DNA from 2 places in the Companilactobacillus sp. y65-5 genome. Region 2 is predicted to be linked to the other one. Evidence: predicted binding sites of a transcription regulator. Region 2 holds the regulator's gene; the other holds the start of a gene.
What was found. Region 2 encodes HrcA, which represses chaperone genes, less so after heat shock. Its sites were predicted from a motif close to TTAGCACTCNNNNNNNNNGAGTGCTAA; they were not measured.
Positions count from the first base shown of each region.

Region 1: a site for HrcA is predicted at 1,388-1,414, ahead of groES (co-chaperone GroES). Genes of this name have one in related genera too.

Region 1 covers NZ_BAAJOA010000009.1:93,520-109,884, forward strand. Annotated here, with positions in the region: gene AC27FM_RS12315 (cation:dicarboxylate symporter family transporter) at 1-647, shown strand, start outside; gene AC27FM_RS12320 (CPBP family intramembrane glutamic endopeptidase) at 691-1,317, opposite strand; gene groES (co-chaperone GroES) at 1,451-1,738, shown strand; gene groL (chaperonin GroEL) at 1,790-3,424, shown strand; gene AC27FM_RS12335 (MerR family transcriptional regulator) at 3,589-4,398, shown strand; gene AC27FM_RS12340 (DUF554 domain-containing protein) at 4,472-5,149, shown strand; gene AC27FM_RS12345 (ketopantoate reductase family protein) at 5,260-6,237, shown strand; gene AC27FM_RS12350 (TIGR00282 family metallophosphoesterase) at 6,365-7,171, shown strand; gene mutS (DNA mismatch repair protein MutS) at 7,197-9,830, shown strand; gene mutL (DNA mismatch repair endonuclease MutL) at 9,854-11,800, shown strand; gene ruvA (Holliday junction branch migration protein RuvA) at 11,803-12,393, shown strand; gene ruvB (Holliday junction branch migration DNA helicase RuvB) at 12,409-13,428, shown strand; gene queA (tRNA preQ1(34) S-adenosylmethionine ribosyltransferase-isomerase QueA) at 13,472-14,506, shown strand; gene tgt (tRNA guanosine(34) transglycosylase Tgt) at 14,525-15,667, shown strand; gene yajC (preprotein translocase subunit YajC) at 15,759-16,286, shown strand.
Region 2 covers NZ_BAAJOA010000001.1:215-16,579, reverse strand. Annotated here, with positions in the region: gene AC27FM_RS00085 (response regulator) at 1-285, shown strand, start outside; gene AC27FM_RS00080 (helix-turn-helix domain-containing protein) at 303-1,205, opposite strand; gene AC27FM_RS00075 (metal-sulfur cluster assembly factor) at 1,239-1,550, opposite strand; gene moaA (GTP 3',8-cyclase MoaA) at 1,586-2,584, opposite strand; gene AC27FM_RS00065 (DMT family transporter) at 2,727-3,608, opposite strand; gene AC27FM_RS00060 (heavy-metal-associated domain-containing protein) at 3,608-3,817, opposite strand; gene AC27FM_RS00055 (hypothetical protein) at 3,979-4,257, shown strand; gene AC27FM_RS00050 (hypothetical protein) at 4,257-5,252, shown strand; gene AC27FM_RS00045 (polyprenyl synthetase family protein) at 5,268-6,194, shown strand; gene AC27FM_RS00040 (dihydrolipoyl dehydrogenase family protein) at 6,195-7,523, opposite strand; gene lepA (translation elongation factor 4) at 7,609-9,450, opposite strand; gene dnaJ (molecular chaperone DnaJ) at 9,598-10,728, opposite strand; gene dnaK (molecular chaperone DnaK) at 10,865-12,727, opposite strand; gene grpE (nucleotide exchange factor GrpE) at 12,781-13,374, opposite strand; gene hrcA (heat-inducible transcriptional repressor HrcA) at 13,391-14,437, opposite strand; gene ribF (riboflavin biosynthesis protein RibF) at 14,576-15,517, opposite strand; partial or broken gene truB (tRNA pseudouridine(55) synthase TruB) at 15,530-16,365, opposite strand, start outside.

The DNA.
Region 1 (16,365 bases), on a different contig from region 2:
TAACAGTCGCTGAGATGGGATTCGATTCTCTGAAGCCGTTAGCATTGTTTATCATTATTGCTTATGCAACTATGGCATTCTTCGTTTTCGTCATCATGTATTTTGTCGGTAGACTATTCCATGTAGATTTCTTTGAATTATTTAGAATCATCGAGAACGAATTTGTGCTAGCATTCACCACTGCCAGTTCTGAGGCCGCTCTACCTAAGATGATGGATAAGATGCAAAAATATGGAGCAAGTAAGGGTATCGTTTCATTTGTTATCCCTACTGGCTATACGTTCAACCTTGATGGTTCAGCTATTTATCAGTCGTTGGCAGCCTTGTTCTTGGCACAGGCATATCATATCAACTTATCGATCGGTCAACAGATCACGTTGATAGTTGTCTTGATGCTAACTTCAAAAGGTATGGCAGGTGTTCCAGGAGCTTCATTTGTCGTTCTCTTGGCCACTGTATCGACGATCGGTGTTCCTATGCAAGGATTAACATTTATCGCTGGTATCGACCGTCTAGTCGATATGGGACGTACCGCAGTTAACGTTGTTGGTAATTCACTCGCTACGATTATTATCGCTAAGAGTGAAAATGAATTCGATGACGATAAGCGGCAAAAATACGTTTCTGAATATAAGCGCGGAATGTAAAAAAAATAGTGAAAATCTCTTTAATGAGGTTTTCACTATTTTTTTATCTCATGCTGATCATAACTACTAAGGTATTCATCACAAGATGACTCCCGGCACTAACGTAAATATTTTTTGACTTGTAATAAATAAACGAGAACCATAATCCCATGGCGACGTAGACTAAGAATCTAGTATCTTGATGCATGAAGGCGAAGAAGAGCGCAGAGATCAATGCTGCCCAATAAATATTAGTCGGCTTGATCAGGTTGGAGAAAAAGACACGTCTAAAAATTATTTCCTCCATGATCGGTGCACAGATGAGGACGTAGGCTAAGTAATATGGATAGGCGTGAATCAGCGTCAGCATTTGTAGCGTATTAGCTGAATCTGTCGATGCATGGAAGAGCTGCTGATCAACGAAGCCAATGCCTAATTGGATGATCAAGGCTCCGACCGTACCGACGATGATCCACTGTAACTTGTGATTCAAGTCGGTAGGTTCTTCTAGTTCGTTTGGAGAACTTTTTTGAGTTAAAAAAATCATAGTTCCCGTAGCCAAAATTGCTGCCAAAGTCAAAATAATAAAATAGGCTGAACCGGTTAGCTTGATTAGTGACAAGAACGATCCAATAAAGAGCAGGACTACGTATGTGGCGAGTGTTAAAAATTGATTTGTTGAATATTTCATAATTTCTCCCGTTTTTTCTAAAGGTAAATACTTGCATGTTCACAATAAAATGTTAATATAAAACATGTGATTAGCACAACAGAACATGGAGTGCTAAATTTAAAATAAATATTAATCATCGGAGGCATTCAAATTGTTAAAACCACTTGGAGACAGAGTTATTGTAACAGTCGATAAAGAAGAAGAGAAGACAGTAGGTGGCATTGTTCTTGCAAACAACGCTAAAGAAAAGCCACAAACAGCTGAGGTTGTTGCTGTGGGTGAAGGCTCAATAACAGAAGATGGAAAGACATTACCAATGCACATCAAGGTTGGCGACAAAGTACTTTTTGATAAGTATGCTGGCTCAAATGTTAAGTTTGATGACACTGATTATTTAATCTTACACGAAAAAGACGTTATGGCAATTGTTGAAAAATAATAGAAACTAAATGAGAAGTTAAAAAAACAAAATTTATTGGAGTGTAAAAGTATGGCAAAAGAAATTAAGTTTTCAGAAGATGCACGTTCAAGAATGCTAGATGGTGTTAATAAACTAGCTGACACAGTTAAGACAACTATCGGACCTAAAGGTAGAAACGTTGTTCTTGAAAAGAGTTATGGTTCACCGGAGATCACAAATGATGGTGTTACTATTGCTAAGAGTATTGAGCTAGAAGATCATTTCGAAAATATGGGAGCAAAACTTGTTTCTGAAGTTGCTTCAAAGACAAATGATATCGCTGGTGATGGTACTACTACTGCTACTGTCTTGGCTCAAGCAATCATCAAAGAAGGTATGAAGAACGTTACTGCTGGTGCTAACCCAGTTGGTATCAGAACAGGTATCGAAAAGGCTACTGCAGCTGCTGTAGATGAATTACATAAGATTTCACACAAGGTTGCTGGTAAGTCAGATATCGCTCAAGTAGCCTCAGTTTCATCAACTAGTGAAGAAACTGGTAAATTGATCGCTGACGCTATGGAAAAAGTTGGTAATGATGGTGTTATTACTATCGAAGAATCAAAGGGTATTGATACAACACTTGATGTTGTTGAAGGTATGCAATTCGATCGTGGATATATTTCACAATACATGGTTACTGATAACGACAAGATGGAAGCAGACTTAGACAATCCATACTTATTGTTGACAGATAAGAAGATTTCAAATATTCAAGATATCTTGCCACTATTACAACAAATCGTTCAACAAGGTAAGTCATTGTTGATCGTAGCTGATGATATTGATGGTGAAGCATTACCAACACTTGTTTTGAACAAGATTCGTGGAACATTCAATGTTGTTGCTGTTAAGGCACCTGGCTTCGGTGATCGTCGTAAGGAACAATTACAAGATATCGCCACATTAACTGGTGGTACAGTGATTACTTCAGATCTTGGACTTGAACTAAAAGACACAACAATGGATCAATTAGGTCAAGCTGGTAAAGTTACAGTTACAAAGGACAGCACTACGATCGTTGAAGGAGCAGGCGACAAGGATGCTATCAACGAACGTGTTGAAACAATCAAGAAGCAAGTTGCTGAAACAACTTCAGACTTTGATCGTGACAAGTTGCAAGAACGTCTTGCTAAACTTGCTGGTGGTGTTGCTGTTGTCAAAGTCGGTGCTGCTACTGAAACAGAATTGAAAGAACGTAAGTACAGAATCGAAGATGCTCTCAATGCTACACGTGCTGCCGTTGAAGAAGGTTACGTTGCCGGTGGTGGTACAGCACTTATGAATGTTATCGAATCAGTTAAGGCTGTTAAGGGTGAAGGCGATGTACAAACTGGTATCAACATCGTAGTTAGAGCTCTTGAAGAACCAGTTCGTCAAATCGCTGAAAACGCTGGTCTTGAAGGTTCAGTAATCGTTGAACACTTGAAGCAACAAGACAATGAAGTTGGTTACAACGCTGCTACTAACAAGTGGGAAAACATGGTTGACGCCGGAATCATCGACCCAACTAAGGTTACACGTTCAGCTCTACAAAATGCTGCCAGTGTTGCTGCATTGTTGTTGACAACTGAAGCAGTCGTTGCTGACAAACCTGAACCAAAAGATGCTCAACCAGCTGCAGGCGCAAACCCAGCAGCCGGCGGTATGGGCGGTATGATGTAATCTAGCTTTACAGAACAAAGTTCCAAGCTTCAAAAAAACTTAAACAAACTACTAAAAGAGTTACTTAGACAATAACTTGAATATAAAAATGACCATCCCTATACCAACATGGGAGTGGTCATTTTTTTGTATGCTAAAATTAAGTTCAAAGTGAGGTAATAGCTATGAATCAATTGTTCACGATAGGACAGTTATCAAAATTGTTTAATATTAAGATCCCCACACTGCGTTACTATGACGAAGTTGGTTTATTGAAGCCGGCCAAAGTGGACGCCAAAACTCACTATCGCTATTATTCGACGGAACAATTTGAACGATTGAACGTCATCAAGTATTTTCGTGCCTTGAACTTATCGATTGAATCGATCAAAAAATTTTTTGATGCTAGAGATATATCTACTCTGGAGAATATTTTACGAGAGCAGCAGTCACGGGTTAACGAACAGATTCGGGTGTTGCAATCGGTCAATAAGCGAATCAATACCAGACTGACACAAGTTGAAAGTGCCGAACAAGCAGTACTGGATCAAGTGGAATTAGTCAATCTCCCAAAAATACCAGTGATATATTTGCGACAAGATTATCAATTGAGTGAAGATATTGAACTGCCATTAACGACGATGCGCAGACAATATGACTTAGACCAATCGATTTTTTTAGGTAAAATTGCCCTGACCATGAGCCGAGATAATTTGATGGCTAATAAATTTACTCAATACAGCGGTATATTGTTGATTTTGGAGTCTGGTGATGAAGGTGAAGCCACCGCCATGTTACCAGCTGGTTCCTACTTGCGGATCAGATTTCATGGGACTCACAATAATGCCGCTGAATCTTATCGTCGATTGATCAGTTTTTGTGAAGAGCACTTACTGACGATAATTGGTAATGCAGTGGAGACAGCTCTGATAGATTATGGTATTACCAACGATTATTCCAAATATGTTACGGAAATCCGTGTTCCCGTCCGATAGATGGTTGACCCTCTAGTTACTTGAGAGTTTATATTTTAATTATTGAATTTTTTATGTGAGGGATAACAATATTATGATAGGAACAATATTCAACGTAATAATGATTCTGGTAGGAAGTATCATTGGAAGATTTCTGCACAAGGGCATCAAACCAGAATATCAAAAAATTTTGACGCAGGGATTGGGTCTAGCTGCAATGGTGATTGGAGTAAATGCAGTAGTTCAGCATATGCCTTCCAGTAAATACCCAGTCTTATTCATTGTCAGTTTGGCAGTGGGCGGTTTATTCGGCCAGTGGGTGAACTTACAGGCTCACTTCGACCACTTAGTCGGTAAATTTTCAGGAGGTAACTTAGCAGAGGGATTAGCAACTGCGATTTTGCTGTATTGTATTGGTTCGCTGTCGATCTTAGGACCGATCGAAGCTGCCTTGAAGAAAGATTACACTTTCTTGTTTACTAATGGGATGTTAGATGGCATCACTTCGATCGTTTTGGCATCGACTTTTGGGCTAGGGATAGCTCTCGCAGCGATCGCTGTATTCGTTTGGCAAGGTAGTATCTATGCCATTGCATTTTTCCTACAAGGTGCCATCAATACTAGTATGATCAACGAATTAACCATCGTCGGTGGGATCTTGATTTTAGCTTCAGGATTAGGGTTGTTAGAGATTAAAAAAATCAGTGTCCTTAATCTACTCCCGTCATTATTGATTCCAATAATCGTTGTACCAATAATACAATTATTCTAATAATATAACTCGATGAAGACACCTTGTATAACTATTTTATTAAACTACGTTGACATTAATTAAAAAAAGACTAATATTATGTAACAATATAATATTGGAGGCGAAGTTTTATGAATTATGGAGTACTAGGTGCAGGAGCCATGGGCTTACGATATGGAGTTTTATTACAAGAAGCAGGATTCAATGTTGATTTTGTTGATATTTGGGATACACAAATTAACAAGGTCAAGGAACAAAATGGCGTTTTTGTTTCAAGAGATGGAAAAGACAAACACCTGGTGCCGATTAATATTTACTCTCCAGAAGAATATTCAGGTAATCCCGATGTTTGGATCGTATTCGTGAAACAAATGCAATTAGCTGACGCTTTGAAACGTGCCAGTCATTTGTTTACTAAGGAGCAATACGTTGTTGCCCCGATGAATGGTATGGGACACATTGAAAAATTAGACAATTACTTCGATACTGATAAAGTCATCAGTGGAACGGCAATGATTGCCACGGTCTTGAACGGCCCCGGCGATGTTGACTTTATGGGACCAGCTGGTTCTGGAAGTATGAAGATCGTTAATCAAAATGAAACACCAGATGAAACTACACATCAGATCGTAGAAGATTTCACTAAGGCTAATCTTAATCCAGATTTAACGACCAACTTCCAAGGTACGTTGATGGCCAAAGTTATTTTGAATTCAGTCTGCAACACATTGTGTACTATGTTCGGCATCAAGATGGGTGAATTTATTCAGGCCCCTACAACTGAGGCTTTGAGCAAACAATTGATCAACGAAGCCTTCGACGTATGCGAACGAGCAGGGATAAAATTACTCAACACTCGTGAGCAAGAGTGGGAGACGATTCAAGTAGCAGCTACCAAAGCCATGCCATTACATTACCCATCCATGTATCAGGATATGTCCAAAGGTCGACCAACGGAAGTGGATTACATCAACGGATATATTTATGAGTTAGGAGTTAAATATCATTATGAAGCTAGTACGCATGAGTTTTTGCGTAACTTAGTTCATCTATCTGAATTTGCACGAGATTTCGATCCTGATTCACTCTTAGCAACTGTCAAAGATTAATATCGCGAGAGTATGACAAACCCAGTTTGTTGTATTCTCGCTTTTTATTTATTGTGAGCACACTCGCTTTTTAATTCTTAACAATATTGATACAATATCATAGGTAAAGATGGGGGAATTTTAGATAATGAAAATACTTTTCGTTGGAGATGTTGTTGGCAATGTTGGTCTCAAGACTATTGAAAATTATTTGCCAAAGATTAAGCAGAAGGTTAAACCACAGTTGACCATCGTTAATGGTGAGAACGCCAATGGTGGTAAAGGTATCAAAGTTGACGACTATCAAAGGATTCAAGTTGCTGGAGCTGATGTCGTTACTGGTGGTAATCATATTTGGGATAAACGAGAAGTGTTAGATTTTATAGATGATCCTAAGAAGAATATTTTGCGTCCGTTTAACTTTTCGGGAGATAACGTCCCCGGACGTGGAATAATTGAAAAAAAAGTCAATCAAAAGAAAGTCTATATCATCAATATGCAAGGTACGGCCTTGATGCAGCCATTAGATAATCCTTTCTTAGCATTTGATAAGCTCTTACCAACTCTCGATCAAGATGCAGTCAAATTCGTTGATTTTCACGCTGAAACCACTAGTGAAAAAATCGCTGTCGCCAAGTATTTGACCGGTAGGGTGGCTGCTGTGATCGGTACACACACCCATGTTCAGACTAATGACGCACGAGTCTTTAATAAGCAGACGGCATACTTAACTGACGTCGGGATGACGGGTTCATATGATGGGATCTTGGGAGTAAAAGATGAACCGATAATTACACGTTTTCTCACGCAACGACCTACAAAATTCGATGTGGATGAAGATGGACGGATGCAGATCGGTTTTTGTGTGATCGACGTAAATGATCAAACAAATTATGCACGCAGTATCAAAAATTACGTAATAAGTCCTGATAATCAGAGCTTTTTAACATTCTAAATTAATAATCAAGTGGAGGGAATTTATGCCACAAAAAACTAAAGAGACACCAATGATGCAGCAATATCTGGATATGAAAGAAGAATATCCAGATGCTTTTTTGTTATACCGTGTTGGTGACTTCTATGAGATGTTCTATGACGATGCAATTAAGGGTTCGCAAATCCTTGAATTGACATTGACTTCGAGAAACAAAAAAGCCGATGAGGATATTCCAATGTGTGGCGTTCCTCATCATGCTATCCAAGGATATATTGATACACTTGTGGATAAAGGCTATAAAGTCGCTATTTGTGATCAATTAGAGGATCCAAAATTAGCACAAGGGATGGTCAAACGAGGAATTACTCGAGTAGTAACTCCCGGTACGATCATGGATGAATCAGCCAATCAAGCGACCGATAATAATTATATTACTGCCATCAATCGTCAAAATAACCGTTTCGGTCTAGCGTATGCTGACTTATCGACAGGTGAGGTGAAAGTAACATCAGTCGATAGTTCAATGGACTTGATCAATGAATTACAAAACTTAAACACCAAAGAGACGGTCGTTGACAGTAGTTTTCCACAGAAGTATTTAGACCCAATCAAAAAAATCGGTGTTTTGGTTTCTACTATCAGTAAGCTAGATGATAATTTTGCATTTGATTACAGTCATGTGACTGAAGATCTACAAGTCAGTACGGTAAAAACGCTGATCAGTTATTTGATCGAAACCCAAATGCGTTCGTTAGACCATTTGAAGGCTGCTGAAACATATAAGACAACTGCTTATTTAGCTATGGATCATACAGCTCAGAGCAATTTAGAGCTGTTCAAGAATCTGCGTACGAATAAAAAATCTGGAACTTTACTGTGGTTATTGGATGAGACTAAGACAGCTATGGGTGGACGTTTATTGAAGCAGTGGTTAGCAAGACCATTGCTCAATCAAGTTGAATTAGAAAAACGTCAACACATTGTGCAAGTATTCCTCGACAACTATTTTCAACGTTCCTCATTTCAAGATTATTTAACTAAAGTCTATGACTTGGAACGTTTGGCAGGTCGTGTGGCATACGGAACCGTCAATGGTCGAGACTTGATTCAGTTAAAGACCTCACTTGAGCAAGTACCAAAAATAAAACAAATCCTACTCGACATAGGAGACTATGACCTAGATGCTTATATTGAACAGATCGACGATGTCAATGATGTCCGTAAGTTGATTGATGAAGCAATCGTAGATGAACCACCGATATCCACGACCAATGGTGGTTTGATAAAGGAAGGTTACAATCAGCAGCTGGATAAGTATACTGATGCATCGAAGAATGGAAAAAAATGGATAGCCGAATTACGTGCTCAGGAACAAGAAGTAACTGGCATCAGTAATTTGAAGATTGGTTACAACAAAGTTTTTGGCTATTACATTGAAGTGACTAAGTCTAATATCGACAAAGTCCCAGAAGGACGCTATCAAAGAAAACAGACTCTGACTAACGCTGAAAGATATATCACGCCAGAACTAAAAGAAAAAGAAACGTTGATTTTAGAGGCTGAAGACAAATCTCAAGCCCTAGAACATCAATTGTTCGCTGATATTAGAAAAGCTGTTAAGGAACAAATTAGGCGGCTTCAAGCTTTAGCAAATGTTTTGTCACAGCTCGACGTCTTGCAGAGCTTCGCGGTAGTTAGCGAAACCTACCATTATGTTGTGCCTAGTTTTGTTGACGGTCATCAGTTAAAAATAGTCAATGGACGTCATCCGGTTGTGGAAAAAGTCTTGAGCAATAATAGTTATATCCCGAACGATGTCAATTTTGACAATGATACCGATATCCTGTTGATAACTGGACCTAACATGTCGGGTAAGAGTACTTACATGCGTCAGATGGCACTGACAGTTATCATGGCACAGATTGGATGTTTTGTCCCAGCTGAGTCAGCTGAGATGCCACTCTTTGATCACATTTTTACGAGGATCGGAGCAGCTGATGATTTGATATCTGGTGACAGTACCTTTATGGTAGAAATGCGTGAAGCTAATGATGCTTTGAAGAATGCAACCAAAAACAGCCTGATAATTTTCGATGAAATTGGACGTGGAACGGCAACCTATGATGGGATGGCGTTAGCTCAGGCTATCATCGAATATATTGATAAGAACGTTCAAGCTATGACGATGTTCTCAACTCATTACCATGAATTGACAGAGTTAGAAGGTCAACTTCCCGGCGTCAAAAATGTCCACGTTGATGCATCAGAAGAGAACGGTACGTTAGTATTTTTGCACAAGGTTTTACCCGGTCCTGCGGATAAGTCATATGGTATTCATGTAGCAAAATTGGCTGGATTACCGGATGAAGTTTTGAGCAGAGCTGATACGATTTTGAGTAGTCTAGAAGATACTGCACCTAAGGGTATCAAGGTAGATGCAGTGCCAGTCGAAAAATCAGAACCAAAAGTAGTAGAGACTGTGAAAGATTCTGATATGATCAGCGAACCGACTGACGCTCAACTGTCACTCTTCCCTGAATTAGACACTAAGCCAAAGGCTAAGCTGAATAAGGGTGAGAAAAAAGTGATGGATGAATTACAAAGTCAAGATTTGATGAGTGTTACGCCGATCGATGCTATTAACTTGTTGTATAAGTGGCAGAAAGAACTTAAATAATATTAAAAAAGAAGGTGGAAAAGTTGGGGTTGATTCATGAATTACCAGTTGAATTGAGTAATCAAATCGCAGCAGGTGAAGTTATTGAGAGACCGGCATCAGTGGTTAAGGAATTAGTTGAGAATTCAATTGATGCACACGCTACACAGGTTTTGATAACTGTTCAACAAGCTGGACTGAAGTCGATTGAAGTAAATGATAATGGCGCGGGAATTGCAGACGACGATGTTGAATTAGCATTTCAACCTCATACGACTAGTAAGATTTCTACCGATCATGATCTGTTTAATATTAAAACTTTGGGATTTCGTGGTGAGGCCTTAGCAAGTATCGCCTCGGTTTCGAGACTAACAGTAGTTACTAGTACTGATGGCAAGTCGGCTATCCGAGCTGAATTTGCCGGGAATACTTTGCTAAACAAAGAAACACATGCGCGCTCCGTTGGAACCACGATTACGGTTGAAGATTTGTTTTTTAATACTCCCGCACGACTCAAGTATGTAAAATCACTTCATACGGAATTGAATAAAATAGTCGATATCGTTGACCGCTTGGCAATGGGACATCCGGAAATATCCTTCAGACTGATCCATGATGGCAAAGACTTAGTGTGGACTTCTGGGAATGATAATTTGCAACAAACGATTGCAGGTATCTATGGGAGAACAATTGCTGGACACATGATGGAATTTGAAAATTCTGATGAGGATTATACAATAAAGGGTTACTTCTCAAAACCCGATACGACTCGTTCCAACCGTTCGTATATTTCCTTGATCTTAAATGGTCGATATATCAGAAATTATCAATTAGCTAATTCTGTAATCAAGGGCTATGGCTCCAAGTTAATGGTCGCTAGATTTCCGATTGCCGTGGTCGATATCGGACTGGATCCTAGTCTGGTGGACATCAATGTGCATCCCACAAAACAAGAAGTCCGTCTGACGAATGAGGGTCATATTGCTGACCTGATAAGTGAAGGTATTAAAAATAAGTTATCCACACAAAACTTGATACCAGACGCAGTCAAAAACTTGAATCGAAAAACAACTGTGGATCAAAAGCCAAAAATCAGTTATAAATCAGAACAGATAAGTTTTGATGATCTGGCTGTCATGGACAAGATCAGCGAACCACTGCCAACTAAATTACCGACCAAAAGAGAAACTGCAGTTTCGGCAGAAAAAGAGAGTGGAGAGCCAACATTTCCACAAGTGGAAAAAACACACGATCAACTGTTAGGTACGCCGATATTCAATGACCCTGAACATCTCAAATCTTGGGATGAGCGGATGAAACAAGAAAAAGAAATAAAAGTGATATCTGCCGATAAAAATGATAATCCACCAGTTAATAATTCTGACTTCCCTGATTTAAGATACATCGGTCAGATCCACGGAACTTATTTAGTTGCCGAAAGTCCGGACGGCTTTTATTTGATCGATCAACACGCGGCTCAAGAGCGTGTGAATTATGAGTATTATCGTAAAGAAATAGGAAAGGTCTCGAATGATCAACAACGATTATTAGTTCCGATTGTTTTGGATTATCCTAATTCAGAAAGTATCCTGATTCGTGCAAAAAAAGATATACTTGAGAGTATTGGTTTGTATTTGGAAGACTTCGGTCAAAACAGTTTCGTAGTCAATACGCATCCAACGTGGTTCGTCGCTGGTCAGGAGGAGTCAACTATTCGCGAGATGGTCGACTATGTCTTGAATGATTCGAAGATAAGCGTGGCCGCATTTAGAGAAAAAAATGCTATCATGATGAGTTGCAAACGTGCCATCAAAGCTAACCATCATTTGGATGAAGTACAAGCAATATCGCTCTTGAAGAATTTGACCAAAGCTGAGAATCCTTACAATTGTCCACATGGACGTCCAGTATTGGTGGAATTCAGTAACAAAGATCTTGAAAAAATGTTCAAGCGCATTCAAGATCCTCATGACACTAGAGAAAGTGAATAATTATGTTTGAATACTTAAATGGAGTAATTACTTATATAGATCCAACTTATGTAGTTGTCGATGTTGATGGGGTAGGATATAAGGTCCAAGTCGCAAATCCATACCGTTATCAACAAGGCGAGAAGGCTAAGGTTTACGTGGAGCAAATCGTTCGTGATAATGAACAATCGTTATATGGATTTTATGATGTCAATGAAAAACGAATTTTTCTACATCTTATCAGCGTATCTGGTATCGGACCAAAGAGTGCACTAGCGATTTTAGCTGGCCAAGACTTAAATGGATTGATCTCAGCTATTGAAAATAATGACGTCAAGTTCTTGACTAGGTTCCCTAAGATCGGCAAAAAGACTGCTCAACAGATCATCTTGGATCTGGGTGGTAAAATGTCTGCCCAAGGTCAAATGGTACTCGGTGAATCACCAACTCCATTAAGCTCAGCCAGTCAAGAATTAGAAGACGGGATGTTAGCATTAGAGTCATTGGGCTATACAGTCCGCGATATTTCACGTATCAAACCAAAACTTCAAAAAGAAAACTTAGATTCAGCCGACGCTTATCTACGTGCTGGACTTAAATTACTAACGAAATAATGAGGAGGTTAGTCAATGGAAAATGATAATGATCGCTTAACTGATGCCGATGCTTTGGATGAAGCGGAAGATATGGCTGAACAAACTATACGCCCGAAAACATTTGACCAGTATTTAGGTCAAGAAAAAGCAAAACGTGAGCTAGAAGTTTATATCAAAGCGGCTAAACAACGCCAACAAACGTTGGATCACGTTTTGTTATATGGACCTCCTGGGCTTGGTAAAACAACTTTAGCGATGATCATTGCTAATGAAATGGGCGTTAACATTCACACTACAACAGGGCCCTCGATCGAGAAGTCTGGTGATTTAGTCGCTGTTTTGGATGAGCTAGAGCCGGGTGACGTCTTGTTTATCGATGAAATTCACCGCATGCCTAGAGCCGTCGAAGAAGTATTGTATTCAGCTATGGAAGATTTTTATATTGATATTATCGTTGGACAGGGAACGGAATCTCGTTCACTTCATCATGAACTAGTACCATATACATTGATCGGAGCAACTACTACTTCTGGTAAATTATCTGCACCACTGCGTGACAGATTTGGAATAGATATTCATATGGAATATTATTCTGAAGAGGAATTGTCACGTATCGTTTTCAGAACCGCTGGTGTATTAAATATCAATGTTGACGAAGAAGGCGCACATGAAATTGCTCGGAGATCACGTGGCACACCGAGAATTGCGAACAGATTATTGAAGCGAGTTCGTGATTTTGCACAAGTTGCTGGCAAAAATATGATAGACTATGATATTGCTGAATCAGCACTTAATCAACTCCAAGTTGACGATGCTGGCTTGGATCGTTTGGACCGCCGTATTTTGTCGATGATGATCGAACTATATGGTGGTGGCCCCCTTGGTATCAAGGTGATCGCTGCTAATATTGGAGAAGATCAAGAAACAATTGAGTCAGTTTATGAACCATACTTGATGCAAAAAGGATTTTTGAAACGGACGGCTAGAGGTCGAATCGTGACCAAAAAAGGCTATGAGCATCTAGGATATCCATATCCTGAAGACAAGTCATAGCCTAGTGTAATTACCGCGTAAGGAAGAAAAGAGAGAATAAAGAATGACATTAACAACCGAAGATTTTGATTATAATTTACCAGAAGAACTGATTGCTCAAACACCGATCAAGGACCGTGACCACTCACGTTTGTTAGTTTTAGATCATGAAACGGGAGAGTATCAGGATAAACATTTTTACGATATCTTGGATTATTTGAATCCTGGGGATGCACTAGTGATGAATAATTCACGTGTTTTGCCCGCTCGTCTTTATGGTACTAAAGAAGATACAGATGGACATGAAGAAGTTTTATTATTGAATAATACCGAAGGTGACAAATGGGAAGTATTGATGAAACCCGCTCGCCGTGCCAAGGTCGGAACGAAAGTTCAATTTGGTGATGGACAGCTTGAGGCTACTGTTGTTGAGGAATTAGAACATGGTGGTAAAATCATCGAATTTCATTATGATGGTATTTTCTTAGAGATTTTGGAAAAATTAGGTGAAATGCCTCTTCCACCATATATCAAAGAAAAACTAGATGATCCAGATCGTTATCAAACAGTATATGCCAAAGAAAATGGTTCTGCTGCAGCCCCAACGGCTGGATTGCATTGGACTAAAGACCTCCTGAAAAAGGTTCAAGATAAAGGGGTCAAGTTAGTCTATTTGACACTCCATGTAGGTCTAGGAACATTTAGACCTGTAACAGAAACAGACATCAGTAAGCACATTATGCACTCAGAATTTTATCGACTTGATGAAGAATCAGCGCAAACGTTGAATGATGTTCGTAAAAATGGCGGTAAGATCGTTGCCACGGGAACAACTTCTATCCGTACGCTAGAAACGATCGGAACTAAGTTCGATGGTGAAATCAAAGCTGATAGCGGTTGGACAGATATATTTATAAAACCGGGCTACGAATGGAAGGTTGTTGATGAATTCATTACTAACTTTCATTTACCTAAGTCGACACTAGTCATGCTAGTTGCCGCATTTACTGGTAGAGAAAATATTTTGAACGCCTATGAACATGCTATCGAAGAGAAGTATCGTTTCTTCTCATTTGGCGATGCGATGTTTATCAAGTAGGAAATAAAAGGAGAATATATGGAACCGGCTGTTAAATATACTTTAATCAAAAAAGAAAAACATACTGGTGCAAGATTAGGAAAATTAGAAACACCACACGGTACTTTCGAAACACCAATGTTCATGCCAGTTGGAACAGAAGCATCCGTTAAGAACATGGCACCCGAAGATTTGGAAAAAATTGGTGCTAGCATTGTCTTAGCCAACACATATCACTTATGGCTCCGTCCCGGTGAGGATATCGTCAAAGAAGCAGGTGGCTTGCATAAGTTCATGAACTGGGACAAAGGTATCTTAACTGATTCTGGTGGCTTTCAAGTTTTCTCGCTAGCCAACACTCGTGATATTACTGAGGCTGGGGTTCATTTTAGGAATCATCTAAATGGACGTCGTGAGTTTTTGTCACCAGAAAAGGCGATCAAGATCGAGAATTATTTAGGACCAGACATCATGATGAGTTTAGATGAATGTCCACCATTCTTTGAAAGTTACGACTACATCAAGTCTTCAGTTGAACGTACGAGTAGATGGGCTGAACGTGGCTTAAAAGCACATCGTAATCCTGATTGGCAGGCACTATTCGGTATCGTTCAAGGTGCAGGTTTTGAAGATCTTCGTAAGCAAAGTGCAGCGGACTTAACGAGCATGGACTTCCCAGGTTATTCGATCGGTGGCTTGTCCGTTGGTGAGTCTAAGGAAGAAATGAACCATGTTCTAGACTTCACGACACCATTACTACCAGAGAATAAGCCAAGATATTTAATGGGTGTTGGTTCAACCGACGCTCTAATTGATGGTGTAATCCGTGGAATCGACATGTTTGACTGTGTCCTCCCAACTAGAATTGCCAGAAATGGTACATGTATGACTACAAAGGGACGTTTGGTTATCAAGAATGCCAAGTACGCACGTGATTTTCGTCCGCTAGATGAGAACTGCGATTGTTATGTTTGTCGCAATTACAGTAGAGCTTATATTCGTCATTTAATAAATGCTAACGAATTATTCGGGACTCACTTAACTAGTTATCATAACCTTTATTATTTACTAAACTTAATGAAGGGTGTACGTCAGGCAATCCGTGATGATAATTTATTAGAATTTAGAGAGCATGTTTTCGAAGAATATGGCTTAAATAAAGAAAATGCCCGTAATTTCTAATATTATTTTTAATTAAAAGCCAATGTATGTGGTTAGACCTTTAATTTTTTGATACCATATACTTATGTAAACAATTTAAGAGGTGGAAAATTTGAGTTATTTAACATTAGGCGCTGCAGCAGGTGGTTCATCATCAACTGTCTTCATAGTATTTATTATTATTATGTTTGTGGGTATGTATTTCATTTCAATTCGTCCACAAAAGAAACAACAACAAAAACGTCAGGAAATGCTACATAAAATGGATAAGGGTGACAAGGTTGTCACACTTGGTGGTATTAAGGGTACAATTGCATCTATTGACCGTGACAACAAAGAAGTTGTTGTTGACTGTGATGGTATTTACTTAACATTCGATCTTAACTTTATTCGTAAAGCTACTTCTAGCGATAAGGTTAAGGAATCAGACAATAAGAACAAGTCCGAAGCTAAGGAAGAATCAAAAGAGGCAAGCAAGCCAGAAGATAAGGCTGATGATGCTTCTAGTGAAGATAAATCAGAAGAAAAATCTGATGAAGCAAAGACTGATGAAACAGAAAAAATTGAAGAAGCTAAAACAGATGACAAGGCAGAAGCATCTGACGAAGCTGAATCAAAAGATACACCAGAAGAAAAATAGTTTTTTTGAGATTGGAATTTTAAATTTCAATCTTTTTTCTTGCCTTAAAGTATACTCTAAGGTTTATTATGGGTTTCGA
Region 2 (16,365 bases):
AATTACATCGACAAAAATATCATGATAACTAAGTCAGACGTCCAAGAAATAAATTCAGACGGCGTCGAAGTTGATTTGCAGGGATATAACGGCCTATCGAAGCGTGAGAAAGAAATTTTCCCTTTGATTGCCTTAGGATATTCTAACAAGGAGATTGCTTCTCAGATGTTTATTTCTACCAAGACTGTCGAGGCCCATAAAGCGAACATAATTCGTAAACTTGCTCTCGATACACGTGCTGACTTAGTCCGTTATGCCATCCACCATCACTTAATTGAATTTTAGAGACAAAAAAGAAGCCATTAGGCTTCTTCTTTTTTATGGCTCTTTTCATATTTAGTTCTCATAGCCGCAATTCTGATTTCTACCACTTGGTTATTATTGATGTGAGCAAATGCTAGTGCTTCGTTCATCAAGCGATTGATCTCAATACTAGATTTGTTTTCGTTGATAGCGTTTTGTGCTGCTTGTAATTTTAATCTTGGTAAATAATAAGTCACGTGATATTCAGAGCAGAGATCGATACCCATGTTAACCAATTTATTACTCAAGTCAACATCGCCCTTAGTAGCGTAGTACTCTGATGTAAAGAAAATCAGAGTTAGTATCTTCAAGTAATGATCATCCTCATCATCAGAATCCTTGACCGGCTCGTGATGATAAGATTCGATAAATTGATAAATTTTATCAAAATAAAAATCAGCTTTTTCATTTTGGTTCTCACGCGAATACATGACACCTGAACCTAGGTAGGCCAATTGAGTGTAGATGGATTGATGCTTATCATCCAAGTCATCTAGAATTTGCGAGAAATCAAATAGAATATCAACTGGTTGTTGATTAGTTAGGGCATTTAGTAAACCACGAAGGTAGTAAAATTGGGTCTTCAACGGAATAAACTCAATTTTTTCTGGTTTGATCTCTGAAAGAAGATTGATAACTTCTTGGTAGTTCTCCATCATCAACTCTTTTTCTGCGTGATTCAAGTTATCGCGAATCTTAGCCGTAGAAGTAGTTGAGTCTTGATACAAATCATCTACCATCAATCCTAATCGCGCACAGAGCTTATTTAGAATCGTCAGTGAAGGTACACGTCCGTTATTTTCAAATTTACTCAGAGTAGCCTGCGTACAAATTCCTTCGCAAAGTTTAACTTGTGATAATTTAAGTTCCTTACGTCTCTTTATGAATACATCTATATTAATTTCTCTCACGTTTAACACTCCAAAGTTTTGCCATCATTCATATATACCTAGAGATATCCGTGCGAATCGACTTGCCATGCTCAAATCCCAAGCAGGTTCCCAGACTAAATTAATATCAACAGTATCAATACCGTCGACACGTTCAGCTGCGTCGGCAATCTCATCATGTAAATAATCCCCTAAAGGACACCCCATAGTCGTTAAAGTCATTGTTACAATACATTTACTATCTATTATATCAATTTTATAGATCAATCCAAGGTTAACAATGTCGATTCCTAATTCTGGATCGATTACGTCCATTAAGGATTCCTTTACTTGATCTGCCATTTCTTCTGTTGTCATGATACATATCCGCCTTTCGGTCGTTAATTTATAATTTATCCACCAATCTGGCTCATATGTCTCCAAGTTGGTGCCTTATCAATAATGCGATCAGACTCGTCCATGGCCATCTCGTGATTCAGAGGTTTACGATCTAACGACTTCTGAATCAAACGCCTGAACTCGTCCTTGTCGGGTATAGCTTTACGAATATCTATCTCTTCGTTCCAATACAAACATGCTTTGATATAACCATCAGCTGTAACACGTAACCTATTACAGTTTTCACAAAACTTAGAACTAATCGGATGAATCAAACCAAAGCTACCTTCAAATCCTTTAATCTGATAATTATCTGATGGGCCATTACCCTTCAATTCAATCGGCGAATATTCTAGTCCGTTCTCCTCACAAATTTTAAATACATTATCAAGTCCAACATATTCTTTTTTCCAAGTTTTTTCTGAGTTACCAATTGGCATAAATTCAATAAAGCGTACGTTTACATTATTACTTCTAGTATAATTCAAAAATTCCAATACTTCATCATCATTTTGACCTTTAATTAATACAACATTTAATTTTATTTTTTTAAAGTTCAATTTAGCGGCTGTTTCGATTCCATCTAGTACTTGTTGGATATTTCCACCCCGAGTTATTTCTTTGTAGCGGTCAGGATTGAAGGTATCCAAGCTAATATTCAAACGGTCTAATCCAGCATCCTTTAACGCCTGCGCCTTCTTAGCGAGGAACAATCCATTAGTGGTGATTGAGACGTCCTCAATCCCCTCAACCGCCTTGATTCGACGGACTATTTCTACAACATCCGTTCTTAATAGTGGTTCACCACCAGTAATACGAACTTTGGAGATACCCATTTCTGAGAAATTTTGGATCATTTGCACGATTTCATCTTGTGATAAAACCTTATCAGTTGGAAAGAACGGCAACCCTTCCTTTGGCATACAATAGACGCATCTAAGATTACATCTATCAGTAATCGACAATCTCACATAATCATGAATCCTATTGTACTGATCGTATAGTTTTTCCATAAATGGTGCCTCCAATATTACATAAATACTTGTAAATTATATAATTTAATTATGGATTATTTAGCCACATAAGTGAATTGGTGAAAGCCCTAAGAAATATTTAGACAACAAAAAAGCCTGAGCGCAATTCAGGCTTAGATGATCAATTGGTATCAGCACGTGTAAATGTAACGATGGCTGTTGAAGTGATCAACAGTAACGCACCGATAATTATGTTTGTTGTAATTTGGATGGGAAAGAAAAAGTAAGAGTAAATGATCACAACTATCGGACCCAATGCCCGAACGATATTTGCCTTTCCAGCTGTAATGAACTTTAGACTCGTATAAAACAATAATAGCGATAAAAATCCATTGAAAAAAGCACCGAAGAAATTGAATGTTACTGCCTTAGCTTCAATTCCACCAAAGGTTCCCGGGATGATCAAAGCATAGACAAACAATAATATTGCTGAAACTAAATGATTATAAAATAAAACGTTCCCGGGATTATTATCTTCAACCAAATATTTGGCGATGATATTATTTATGGCATACATTAACGGATAAATAAAAGCACAAATTATTCCTAAGATACTGTCGATTTGAATACGACCTGTTGAAACAAATATTGAGCCACCAATACACATGATGATAGCCAGATAATCCCACTTTACTAATTTCTCTTTTAAAAATATATAGGATAATCCAAAGATATAGACCAAGTATATCCTAGCTATCAGAGTGACAGTAACAGGACTCAATAGCATTAAGGCGATGTATTGTAAAATCACTCCAACAGCGTTGGATAATCCTAAAGCAATCACCCACTTGTTCCTGACGATAGAAAAATCATGATACATCACAAATATCAAAATTAAATTGAAAATTGCCGCAAATACACTAGTAAATAATGCTCCAACTACTGGATTCAAGCTGACTAATGAAAACTTATTAAGAACTGGACTGATACTACTGAACAATAGTGAAATTAAATTAAGCTCAACTCCTAAAAGTTGAGCTTTTTTGGTAGTAACAGAATTCACTAAGCTATTTCCTCAACCTTGAATGGTTTACTTGCTAAATCAGCTTTAATTTCATCTATATCTAATTCTTCATTTCCAGAGATCGTCAAAGTCATCTTGTCCATATTATCTTCGAGCTTCTCAACACCTTTTGCGTCTTTGATCATTTCAGCAATGTGTTTTGGACAGTTCGCACAATGTAGTCCACTTACTAAAATTTGTTTTTCCATAATATATTCCTCCGATAGATTGATTCTATTACTATTTTATAATACTACTGCAAGAGATTAATTTAACTTAGGAATTTTACTAATTTTTAATTAACCCGAAAAAGGCTAGAATATAAGTAATATAAAATATAAGTGATAGTAATCAGAATGGAGAATTAGTTATGGCTGAAAATGTAAGCATGGAACAATCTATTTATCAATTATTAAACGACGTAAATCGCAATTACTTTACTTCCAATCGTCAGTTAAACAAACAATCAATGCTATATCAGACTATCGAAGCAGTTCAAGGTAAGAACTGGTTCAACGACCTAAAACTAGAAGAGATCACAAACTACGCACTGGCTACTGCCACTTTGAAGTCTGCCACACTTACCAAAGATGGTATAGACAAACTTAACGAACTCAAAAAAATTTACGCTGTGGAGGAAGAAAAGTAATGGATATCGATGATTTAAAGAAACAAATGAGCGGTCGCTTCGAGAATTCACCGATCCAGTCCTCCGCCTTCTACGCTGACCCAGAAGACCACCTTGATAATCAAAAAAAACTTCGAGTTACCTTAAAATCATTTACTGAAACACAAAAAATGATCACTCCCTTTGCACTACAAATTTTGTGCACACATTCAGAGATAACCTTGATGCCATTGGGACTTCTAGACTTGAATGAATTAAAGGACTGGGAGAACCAACAACGTAAGGACACTGGGATACTAGTAGGTAATCCAGATGATCGCACTGGGATGCCACTAGTCATTCAATTCCAGTCGCATGTCAAAGAGTTTTCACCTGAGAAAAAAGTTCTTGATGTCTATACTGACGATATGTTCAATCACTTCAATGACACCTTCAACGATCATATCTGGCCCACTGTAATGAAGTATCTGAATGAAAACCAGTCTATCCTCAAAGAAATCGAGAAAAAATTAGCCGATGAGCGATTAGAAGTCAAAAATCTAACATTGAAACAACTTACTCCACTCAATGAGACGGAGCTCAAAGAAAAATTAGGAGTTCCACTGAAAAAAGATCAACTTGAACACTATTCTAGCTACATTGCTGACATGAGTCAGGTCAACTCGATCATTACTTCCTCCAGTTCATTCACGAAGGAACAAATTTTAAAAGATAAATTATTCCCGCAAATGATGAATTTATCAGAGATGCGCAATACTTTTTTCTATGTACTGGACAATACTTTCAACGAGATACTTTACTTCTATATACAGGTTTATGGCGCTAAAGATGCTAAACTAAAAAAACACCTGCAGACGCTTCGCAAAAATCTAGCCACCATCATGCGTAATGACGCATGGAAAAAGTCTAACGACATCATCGAACAAGAAAAGAAATTCAACTCTCAAAAATTCTTCAGTTCAGTTTTCTTACCGATCGCAGAAAATTTGGAAGTTGAAGTCGATAAATTTAAGTAAGGAGAATCAATCACAATGGCATCACCATTTGAACAATTCGAGCATCTTAATCCCAAACTAATAAATCTTGAAGATTATATTCTCCGCTTAATCGAGCTAAATAAAGACGACATTATTTCTGAAGCCAGTGGCTTTTTAAAATCCAGCCGTTTCTTACATAGCGCCTTTTTTTATTTGTTTTCTAGCTTTGGAGAAACCGATAACCTACGCGACAACACTCTACAGTCAGCCGCAGCAGCCACGCAAATGTTTTATATTAGAAATGAAATGATGCGTCGCCATCAAGCTGGACCAGACTCTATAAAGTTGAACTTCATGGTCGAATATTTCTCTGACTTGATCGATGTGGAACTACGTAAATGTTCAGCTGATGATGAGGCACTGCAAGGTAAAATTGATGCGATTCAAGAGATTACAACTCAACAATTATTAGCTGACGAACAGATGGTCAAACCAGTTGAAGATATTGGCGAGTATATCAAACGAGTTGAAGGACGATCAGCCATTATGTTTGAGTTTGCTTGCCGTTTTGGAGCACAAGCTGCCCACGCGTCTGATATTATCGTGGAATCCGCAGGTCAAATTGGCAGAACTATCGGTATCGCCTATCAAATTAAGAGCGAAGTCCTTGATCTAGTAGGAATCAACACAACAGAAGACGAATTCGGACCACTATACATGCTCCAAAGTGGTGAATTCACACTACCAGTGATTTTTGCCATAGGTAAAAAAGGCCCAGATTTTATGAACAAGATCGCCGAAGCCGGAAAAACTGGAAATGATGCCTTAGCTGAAACAGCCGAAGAAGTCATCGATAATGGTGTCGATGCGTCACAAGTCATGGTCAAAGAATACAAAGATCAAGCTTTGTTTGACATCAATATGTTGCCAGAAATACCAGAAAAGCACGACTTACAAAAACTAGTTGAGATGTTGTTGTAATTAGATTAGATATTGCAAATCACTGGCGGGAGTTGGATATGCAAAGATCGTATCAACGATATCAGCATGTGTGAGATGGTTATTGATAGCAAGTGTTAGATAATTAATGACCTCATCAGCTTCATTACTCAACAATGTAGCGCCAACTATTTGCTTGTTCTTATCAAAGACAACCTTTGCCTTTGCCACTGGCTCATTAGTACGATAATAAGTAAACCATTTTGTCAAATCCTGATCGACTACGTGATAGTCATCAGGGTTTTTTTCTGCCTCAATAGGGTCGATTCCCACCTTGGCTAATTCCGGAGAACCATAGACTAGTGTAGGTATAACTGGGTAACTAATATCTCGATTCAACTTGCCATTGATAATATTAGCAACATATCTAGCATCAAAACCTGCGACTGGTGTCAGCTTAGGTTCCTTTTTATCTACGACGTCGCCAATAGCATAGATATTTTGATTAGTTGTTTGCAATCTACCATTGGTTTTGACACCCTTCTTCGAGAATTCTACTCCTGCCTTGTCCAAGTCCAAATTATCGACATTGGGCACGCGGCCGGTAGCACCAACGATCAAATCACTTACGATATTATAATCTCCAGCGTCTAGAACATACTGTTCACCAAATTTAGCAATCGACTTTGTTTCAATATCAAAATGAAATTTGATTCCACGATTCCGCAATTGCTCGACTAATTCATCCACGTAACTAGCATCAAATTCTTTTAAAGGACGTTGATTATGATGAACAATATGGACTTCTGCCCCAGTTGCACTCGCAATAGTCGCAAGTTCGAATGCGATGTATCCTGCGCCAATAAAAGTTATTTTCTTTGGCATTGTTTTTAGATTCATAAAATCAGTGCTCGTCAGTAAATATTCATTACCTTTGACATTTAACTTACTTGGACGCTGTCCTGTCGCAATAACGAACTTATCTGCTTGATATACTTCATCATTCACGGTTAACTGATTCTCAGAAATAAACTTTGGACTACCATCGATTGCAGTGATACCTGCGGCGACCAAGCCATTACGACTACCCTCTGGAACTTTGTCAGTATACGTGTCTTTAAATGCTTCCAGCTCTGACCACCGGACAAAGGGAACTTCACCAAATCCTTTTCCCTTCAATTGAACAGCTCTATCTCGTGCTTGCACACCACTGAGCAACATTTTTTTAGGATCGCAACCACGATTGGGACAAGTTCCACCCCATTGGTAATTTTCGATCACTGCTACTCTTTTTTGGGCACTATTAAGCCCGTAAGCCGCCGCCAAACCAGCTGGTCCACCGCCGATAACTATTGCATCAAATTGTTTCATATACTATCTACCTCCAAAGATAAAAAAATAGACTCCATAATATTTCTATTATAGGAGTCTATTTATTTTTTCTTTAGTTATTTGCTTAGTCGTCTGATTTACCTTTGTTCAAGTTAAGTACTGACATGAATGCTTCTTGTGGGATCGAAACCTTTCCCACTTCTTTCATTCGTTTCTTACCAGCTTTTTGTTTATTCAGAAGTTTGTCACGACGTGTGCGATCTCCACCGTATAACTTAGCTGTAACATCTTTACGGTAGGCTTTCACCGTGGCACGTGCCACAACCTTGTTACCGATAGCAGCCTGAACTGGGATTTCAAACATCTGACGTGGGATTACTTCCTTCAATCTAGATACGATATCACGTCCTCGTTGATAAGCAAAATCCTTATGAACGATGAAACTCAAGGCATCGACCGGTTCACCATTGAGTAGGATATCCATCTTAACTAGATTACTTGGCTCGTATTCTTCAACCCGATAATCCAATGACGCGTAACCTTTAGTATTAGATTTCAAGTCATCAAAGAAGTCAAAAATGATTTCGAGAAGTGGTAACTTATAAATCACGTTAACTCGATACTTATCAAGATAATCCATCGTAACAAATTGACCACGCTTGCGTTGACACAATTCCATTACAGGACCCACATAGTCCTCAGGTACCATGATCTCAGCTCGAACATAGGGTTCACGAACCTCTTGAATCTCCGAAGCATCTGGTAACTCTGCTGGATTATCAACGACGATATTCTCACCCGAAGTCGTCGTCACGTGATAATCTACTGACGGTGAAGTGATAATCAGGTCAAGATCAAATTCACGTTCGAGACGCTCTTGGACAACGTCCATGTGAAGTAATCCTAAGAATCCTACACGGAATCCAAAACCTAACGCTTGAGAAGTCTCAGGTTCGTATTCCAATGCGGCATCATTGAGTTTTAGTTTTTCTAGAGCCTCATGCAAGTCCTCATACTTACCATTGTCAACAGGATACATACCAGCATAAACCATAGGTGTACTCTGGCGATAGCCTGTTAGTGCTTCATCAGTCGGATCGTCAGCTAAGGTCACCGTGTCACCGACTTGAGTATCAACAACTGACTTGATACTTGCCGTAATATAGCCAACATCACCAGCCATCAAATAGTCACGAGAAACTGCCTTAGGCGACATAACACCGACATCAGTCACCTCAAACTTCTTCTTGTTACTCATCAATTCAATCGTGTCTCCGACCTTGACCAATCCTTCACGGACACGGACGTTGAGGACAACGCCTCGATAGCTGTCATATACTGAATCGAAGATCAAAGCCTTGAGAGGCTTATCGATATCACCTTCTGGAGCGGGTACATCACTGACGATCCGTTCCAATAACTCATCGATACCTAAACCAGTTTTAGCACTAGTCATAATGGCATTAGATGCATCGATACCAATCATCTCTTCGATTTCTTCTTGAACCTTTTCAGGTTGAGCTGAAGGAAGATCGACTTTGTTGATAACTGGTACGATTTCCAAGTCATTATCGATTGCTAAATAAGAATTAGCTAATGTCTGAGCTTCAACACCTTGAGCAGCGTCAACAACTAACAAGGCACCCTCACAGGCAGCCAATGATCTAGAAACTTCATACGAGAAGTCTACGTGTCCCGGTGTGTCGATTAGATGAAAAATATATTCTTTGCCATCATTGGCCGTATATTCCAACTCAACAGCATTCAGTTTGATCGTAATACCACGTTCACGTTCAAGATCAAGATCATCAAGGATTTGAGCCTTCATGTCACGTTTTGATACGGTATGTGTTTTTTCCAAAATACGATCGGCAATTGTTGATTTACCATGATCGATGTGCGCTACGATAGAAAAATTACGAATTCTTTTTTGTCGTTCTTTTAATTTATCGAGATCCAGATTCATAAATATTTCCCTTCTATCAATTATTTATCATATATGAATTAATTCTCATCTTATCTATTTTACACTAATTATTGTAATACCACCATCATAGATAAGTTACCAAAATATATCAAAAAAGTCGCAACCATAAATTGCGACTTTTTAAATTTAACCATTAAAAGCATCTTTTAATTTATTGAAAAAGTTACTATCTTTTTCTTTGACTTTATCTCCGCCTGCTTCCGCAAACTTCTTTAGAGCATCCCTTTGTTCACCAGACATCTTGCGTGGAGTAACAATATTAACGGTTACTTTTTGATCACCGATATTCTTACTATTGAGTACTGGAGCACCTTTACCACGTAATCTGAATGACGTACCAGTCTGTGTACCACTTGGCACAGTCAACTTAACTGGTCCGTGAACAGTATTGACTTGAATCTCGTCACCCAACGCTGCTTGAGGGAAACTGATATTCACTGATGAATAAATTGTCGCACCATCACGTTGAAATTCTTTACTTGCTGAAACGTGGAAGACGATATATAGATCACCGTAAGGACCACCGTTCTCACCAGCTTCACCTTGACCATCTAAGCGCATTTGTTGACCATCTTCAACACCTGCAGGAACGGTAACTTTAAGAGTATGTTTTTCGTTAACCTTACCCTTACCATGGCAAATATTGCACTTTTCTCTGATTTCTTTACCAGTACCACCACAGACGTCACAGACAACTCTTGTACGCATACGGCCAAGTGGAGTTTGACGATCTACTTCAACATAACCTGAACCGTGACACTTAGAACATGTTTCAGGATGAGTACCAGGTTTTGCCCCACTACCATCACAAGTCTTACAGATTTCTTCACGATCATAAGAAATATCAGTCTTCTTACCAAAGACACCTTCTTCGAAGGTTAAATCCATACGATATTGTAAATCTGAGCCTTGTCTTGGCGCGTTAGGACTTTGTCGTGCAGTACCACCACCGAAGAATTGACTAAAGATATCTTCGAAGCCGCCAAATTGTTCACCGCCAGCTCCACCACCGAATCCGCCGAAACCTTGACCGTTATTCATGCCGGCTGATCCGTATTGATCATAAGCAGCACGTTTTTGAGGGTCCTTTAAGGTCTCATAAGCATCGTTTATCTCTTTGAACTTATCTTCAGCACCGGGATCCTTGTTGATATCTGGATGATACTTCTTAGAAAGTTTACGGAAAGCTTTTTTAATTTCATCTTCAGATGCGTTTTTATCAACGCCTAAAGTTTCATATGGATCTCTATCTGCCATTTAAAAATCACCCTTGTGTCGACCTGGACTTAATTGTCCGATTTTATCTTTTATGCTCAAAAGAGCAGTTGTTAATACTATACCATTGTTGGTGTAGTAATTAAAATGACTGCTCTTTATCACGAATTAATATTTATTATTTCTTGTCTTTATCAGGATCTACTTCTTCGAAGTCTCCATCAACTGTACCATCGTCAGACTTCTTACCATCTGTAGAATTGTCAGCACCGGTTGCACCAGCATCACCGCCAGCTTGTTCAGCACCTTGAGCTTGTTGATATAGTTTTACAGAAAGATCTTGAACGATCTTATTTAAGTCGTCACGTTTCTTCTTCATGTCTTCAATATCGCCAGAGTCTTGAGCTTTCTTCAAAGCATCACGAGCGTCTTCAGCCTTCTTGATTTCATCGTCAGAAACTTTACCCTTGATATCCTTAAGAGTCTTGTCAGTAGCAAATAATGCTTGTTCAACATCATTTCTAACGTCTACTTCTTCTTTACGTTTAGTATCTTCAGCTTCGTTTTCCTTGGCTTCTTTCATCATTTGATCGATTTCATCATCACTCAAACCTGATGAACTCTTGATAGTAATCTTTTGTTCCTTATTAGTACCAAGGTCTTTAGCGGAAACATTTACGATACCATTCTTATCGATATCAAACTTAACTTCGATCTGAGGTACACCACGTGGTGCAGCAGGAATATCTGTCAATTGGAAACGACCTAATGTCTTGTTGTCTGCAGCCATTGGACGTTCACCTTGTAGGACATGGATATCAACAGCGCTTTGATTGTCAGCAGCAGTTGAGAATGTTTGTGACTTGCTTGTTGGGATAGTAGTATTTCTATCGATCAACTTAGTGAACACGCCACCCATTGTTTCGATACCTAATGAAAGTGGTGTAACGTCAAGTAGAACAACGTCTTTAACATCACCAGAGATAACACCACCTTGAATTGCAGCACCAAGTGCAACAGCTTCGTCAGGGTTGATTGAATGATCTGGTGTCTTACCAGTCCATTTTTCAACAGCATCTTGAACAGCTGGTGTACGAGTTGAACCACCATTTAAGATGACCTTGTCAAGCTCACCGATTGACAATCCAGCATCCTTCAAAGCATTGTCAACTGGGATCTTTGTCTTTTCAACTAGATCAGCTGTCAATTCATCAAACTTAGCACGTGTCAATGTTTCTTCCATGTGAAGTGGACCATTAGCACCTGATGAAATAAATGGAAGACTGATTGATGTTTGTGTAACACCTGATAAGTCTTTCTTAGCTTTTTCAGCAGCATCCTTTAGTCTTTGTAGAGCCATCTTATCTTGTGATAAGTCAACGCCATTCTTGTTCTTGAATTGTTCTACTAACCAATCAATAACCTTTTGGTCGAAGTCATCTCCACCTAGATGTGTATCACCATTTGTTGATAGAACTTCGAAAACACCATCACCTAATTCAAGGATAGAAACATCGAATGTACCACCACCAAGGTCATAAACAAGGATTTTTTCATCACCCTTATCGTTGTCAAGACCGTATGCTAATGCGGAAGCTGTTGGTTCGTTAACGATACGTTGAACGTTTAAACCAGCAATCTTACCAGCATCCTTAGTAGCTTGTCTTTGTGAATCATTGAAGTATGCAGGAACAGTGATAACTGCGTCTGTAACTGGTTCGCCAAGATAGTCTTCTGAGAACTTCTTGATGTGTTGCAAGATCATAGCTGAAATTTCTTGTGGTGTATATGATTTGCCAGCGACTGTCTCTTTGTATCCTGCTTCACCCATATGTCTCTTGATTGATGAAACTGTGTCAGGGTTTGTGATTGCTTGTCTCTTTGCAACTTCACCAACTTGAATTTCACCATCTTTAAAAGCAACAACAGAAGGAGTAGTTCTTGCACCTTCAGGGTTAGCAATAATCTTTGGTGATCCACCTTCAAGTACAGCAACTGCTGAGTTAGTTGTACCTAAATCAATACCAATAACTTTTGACATAAATATAAACCTCTTTTGATTTTTTAATTATTTAATTAATTTGTTATCTAAATCTATTGTGCTACGACGACCATGGCTGGACGAAGAACACGATCTTCTAGTTTGTAACCTTTTTGAAGCACTTGAACAACGGTATCCTTAGCATGATCATCATCAGCTGGGACAGTTTGTACAGCTTGACTGTCTGTTGGATCGAACTTTTCACCAGCATTGTCAATAATCGTTACACGATTATCAGTCAAAGCCTTGACCATGTGTTGTTGAACCATTTCGATACCCTTCTTCAGCTGTTTGCCAGCATCATCGCTAACTTCAACTGCCAAAGCTCGTTCTAAGTTATCAAGAACTGGAAGAATTTCGGTAGCCAACTTTTGACCGTCATATTTGAGTAGGCCAGCCACTTCCTTCTTATGACGATTATTCATATTTTGAATTTCAGCTTGGCTTCTCAAAAACTTATCTTCTAGTTCTGAATTTTTAGCCTCAAGATCCTTTATTTTTGCATCTTTAGGATCAACTTTGGTTACTTTTTCAGCATCCTTCTTTTCGACTTTGGCATCTGCCTTTGGCTTCTCCTCAGTCTTAGGTGCCTCTTTAGTTTGTTCGCTAGAAGCTTTTACATCTTCTTGTTTCTCTTTATCTGCCATTACTTCCTCCTAAATATCAAGAATCATCATACCTTGAATAATAATCAATCAGACGTTTGGCAAGTTCTTGTCTGAACTCACCTAACAAGCCTATCAATTGTGAATAATGCATCGTCGTTGGACCTAACAATGCGATTACTCCCTTACCATGATGTCCAACATCATAGTTTGCTGTAATAATACTATAATTCTTCAGTGCGTCTGAACCTAACTCACTACCTAAACGAACTCTGATTCCATCATTGGAATCGCATGGATCAAGTAATTTTTTCAAATCTGTACTTTGATTAATAATTGAGAACAACGATTGAACTTCTGATAGATCTTCATTATTTGCATAATTCAACAGGTTCAATTGACCGTCAACAAAATATTTTTCTGAGCCAGCTTTTTTGAACAACTGATCTATCATATCGATCAATCCATTGTTTGAATACATATACTCAGACAAAATAGCAGGTATATCATCATGTAGCATTCGTAATACCTTAGGTAAAGGTTGACCGACTAATTTGTCATTAACTACTCTTACGATTTTTTCAATTAATTCTGTATCAAAGTTTTCATCAATTGTATAAATATTACTTTCGACGTTATTATCGCTAGTTACGATTATTGCCATTATTTGACGTGCATTCAATGGTACTATCCTGAATCCCGTCAATCGAACTGTACTGCTCTCTGGACCTAATGTAATTGCGGTATAACTAGTTAAATGAGATAAGATCTTAGCCGACTGCTCAATGATATCATCGATTTGATGATACGTTTGACCAAAATCCTCGTCGATTCTCTTTGCGATATCTTGCGGTACGGTAGTTGGTTGTACCAAATTATCTAGATAATAACGATATCCCATTGCTGAAGGGATACGACCAGAAGAAAGATGTGTCTTCTCCAAATAGCCTATCTCCTCAAGTACAGCCATTTCATTTCTAATGGTTGCCGAACTGACATTAAATGGCAATGCGTTCATCAATGTTTTTGAACCAACCGGCTGGCCGGTATCTGTGAAAATGCGCACGACTTCTCTCAAGATTGCATCTTGACGTTCCGATAACATTCTACCGTCCTCCTTTTAGCACTATTCATATTGGAGTGCTAACAATGTAAAATATAACAATCTATACTAATAGTGTCAAGTATTGAAACTCATAAATTTCGATTTCAGACAAAGAAAATAGCAGGTCTTTTGAACCCACTATTGTTTATGATTTTTAAAATATTCCAATGCATCTATTTTGTCCTGATGAAGCTGATCAACTAATCCTTGTGCTCCGTCAAATTTAACTTCTCCACGCAAATAGTGCACCCATTCGACTCTGACATCCTTACCATAAATATCTTGATCGAAATCAAAAATATTACATTCGATCGTCACACCGGTATCTTCCTTGAACGTCACATTATAGCCAACTGACGTCATTGAGGGATACCACTCGCCATCAATCTCTATACGAGTGATATAAACACCGATAGAAGGCTTTAATTGTTCTTTGCTAGTAACTACATTAGCAGTCGGATAACCAAGCGTACGCCCACGCTGAAGGCCATGTACAACATGTCCTTGGTTTTGATACGTATAGCCTAAGTATTTATTGGCAACATCTACTCGATCTGTCAGCACTAATTTCTTTATCGTACTGGAACCGATCTTTTTCCCATCGATAGTTTGTTCAGGTACAGTTACTACTTCAAAGCGACCATTTGCATATTTTGGCAACGTCTGCATGTTGGCTACGTCCTTTTTGCCATAAGTATAATCGAATCCTGCCACAATATATCTGGCTCTCATTCGTACCATGTAATCATCAACGAAGTCTTGCGGTGCTAAACTAGCAAAATCGGAAGTGAATTCAATAAAATATAAATAATCTACATCTAATTCTGAAATCAATTCTGCTTTGCGACTGACTGTTGAAATATATTTATAATTTTCTTCATGTTGATATATTTCTCGTGGTGAACGATCAAAGGTCATCAATACCGATTTCAGATTCTTCTCGTGTGCCAACTCTACTCCACGTTGAATAACTTTTTTGTGACCGAGATGAACCCCATCAAAAAAGCCCATTATCATAACAACATCTGAGCTAGGTATTTGATTATCTTTCAACGGATGCTTAATATTTACAATTTCCATCAGTTCATCCCCTTAATCGTTATTCAATAACATCGTTTCTGGAATCCAAAGTTGTCGTTCAGCATTGAACTTATAAATCGCCTTTGTGACTTGATTCCTTGTCACTCTCATGACACTGTCAGTGTCATAACCTGATAGGTCTAAAAAACCACCATGTAGCACGCGAACTTCCCATTCCTCATCAGTTAATTCGTGTGCCTGAATATTAGCTAGCACTTCATCAGTCGTACGTAAAAATCCATAATTACCTTCAGCTACCATACGTTCGATATCTGCCAACTTGTAAGTTTGATCGATACTAAAACCTGCGCTCTTAGTCCTAGTTAATTCGGACATAAATGAAGGCACTCCCAATAAAGCACCAAATTCAACCGCTAAAGTTCTGACATAGGTACCTTTAGAACATTTTACATGAAATTTGAGCTTTTGTTGGCCAGATTCGCTATCGAATCGTGGTTCACCCATCATGTAGAAATCGTAAATATGAATGTGTCTTTCTGGGCGTTCAACTTCAAGACCTGCTCGAGCGTATTCGTACAGTTTTTTTCCATTGACTCTTACAGCAGAATACATGGGTGGGATTTGAGTAAGATCCCCAATCATCTTCTGAAAGTTATTTTTAAGTTCGTCATTTGAAAATGCGGCTGTCAGTTTAACTTCTTTGACAGTATCACCTTCACGATCTTCGGTAGTCGTTGAGCGACCCAATGTTATCTCCCCCTCATACTCCTTAGGAGTTCCTGTCAACCGATTGACTAACTTCGTCGATTGACCGACACAAATTGGCAACACTCCATCCACTAATGGATCCAGTGTACCCGTATGACCGATTTTTCTTGTATGTAAAA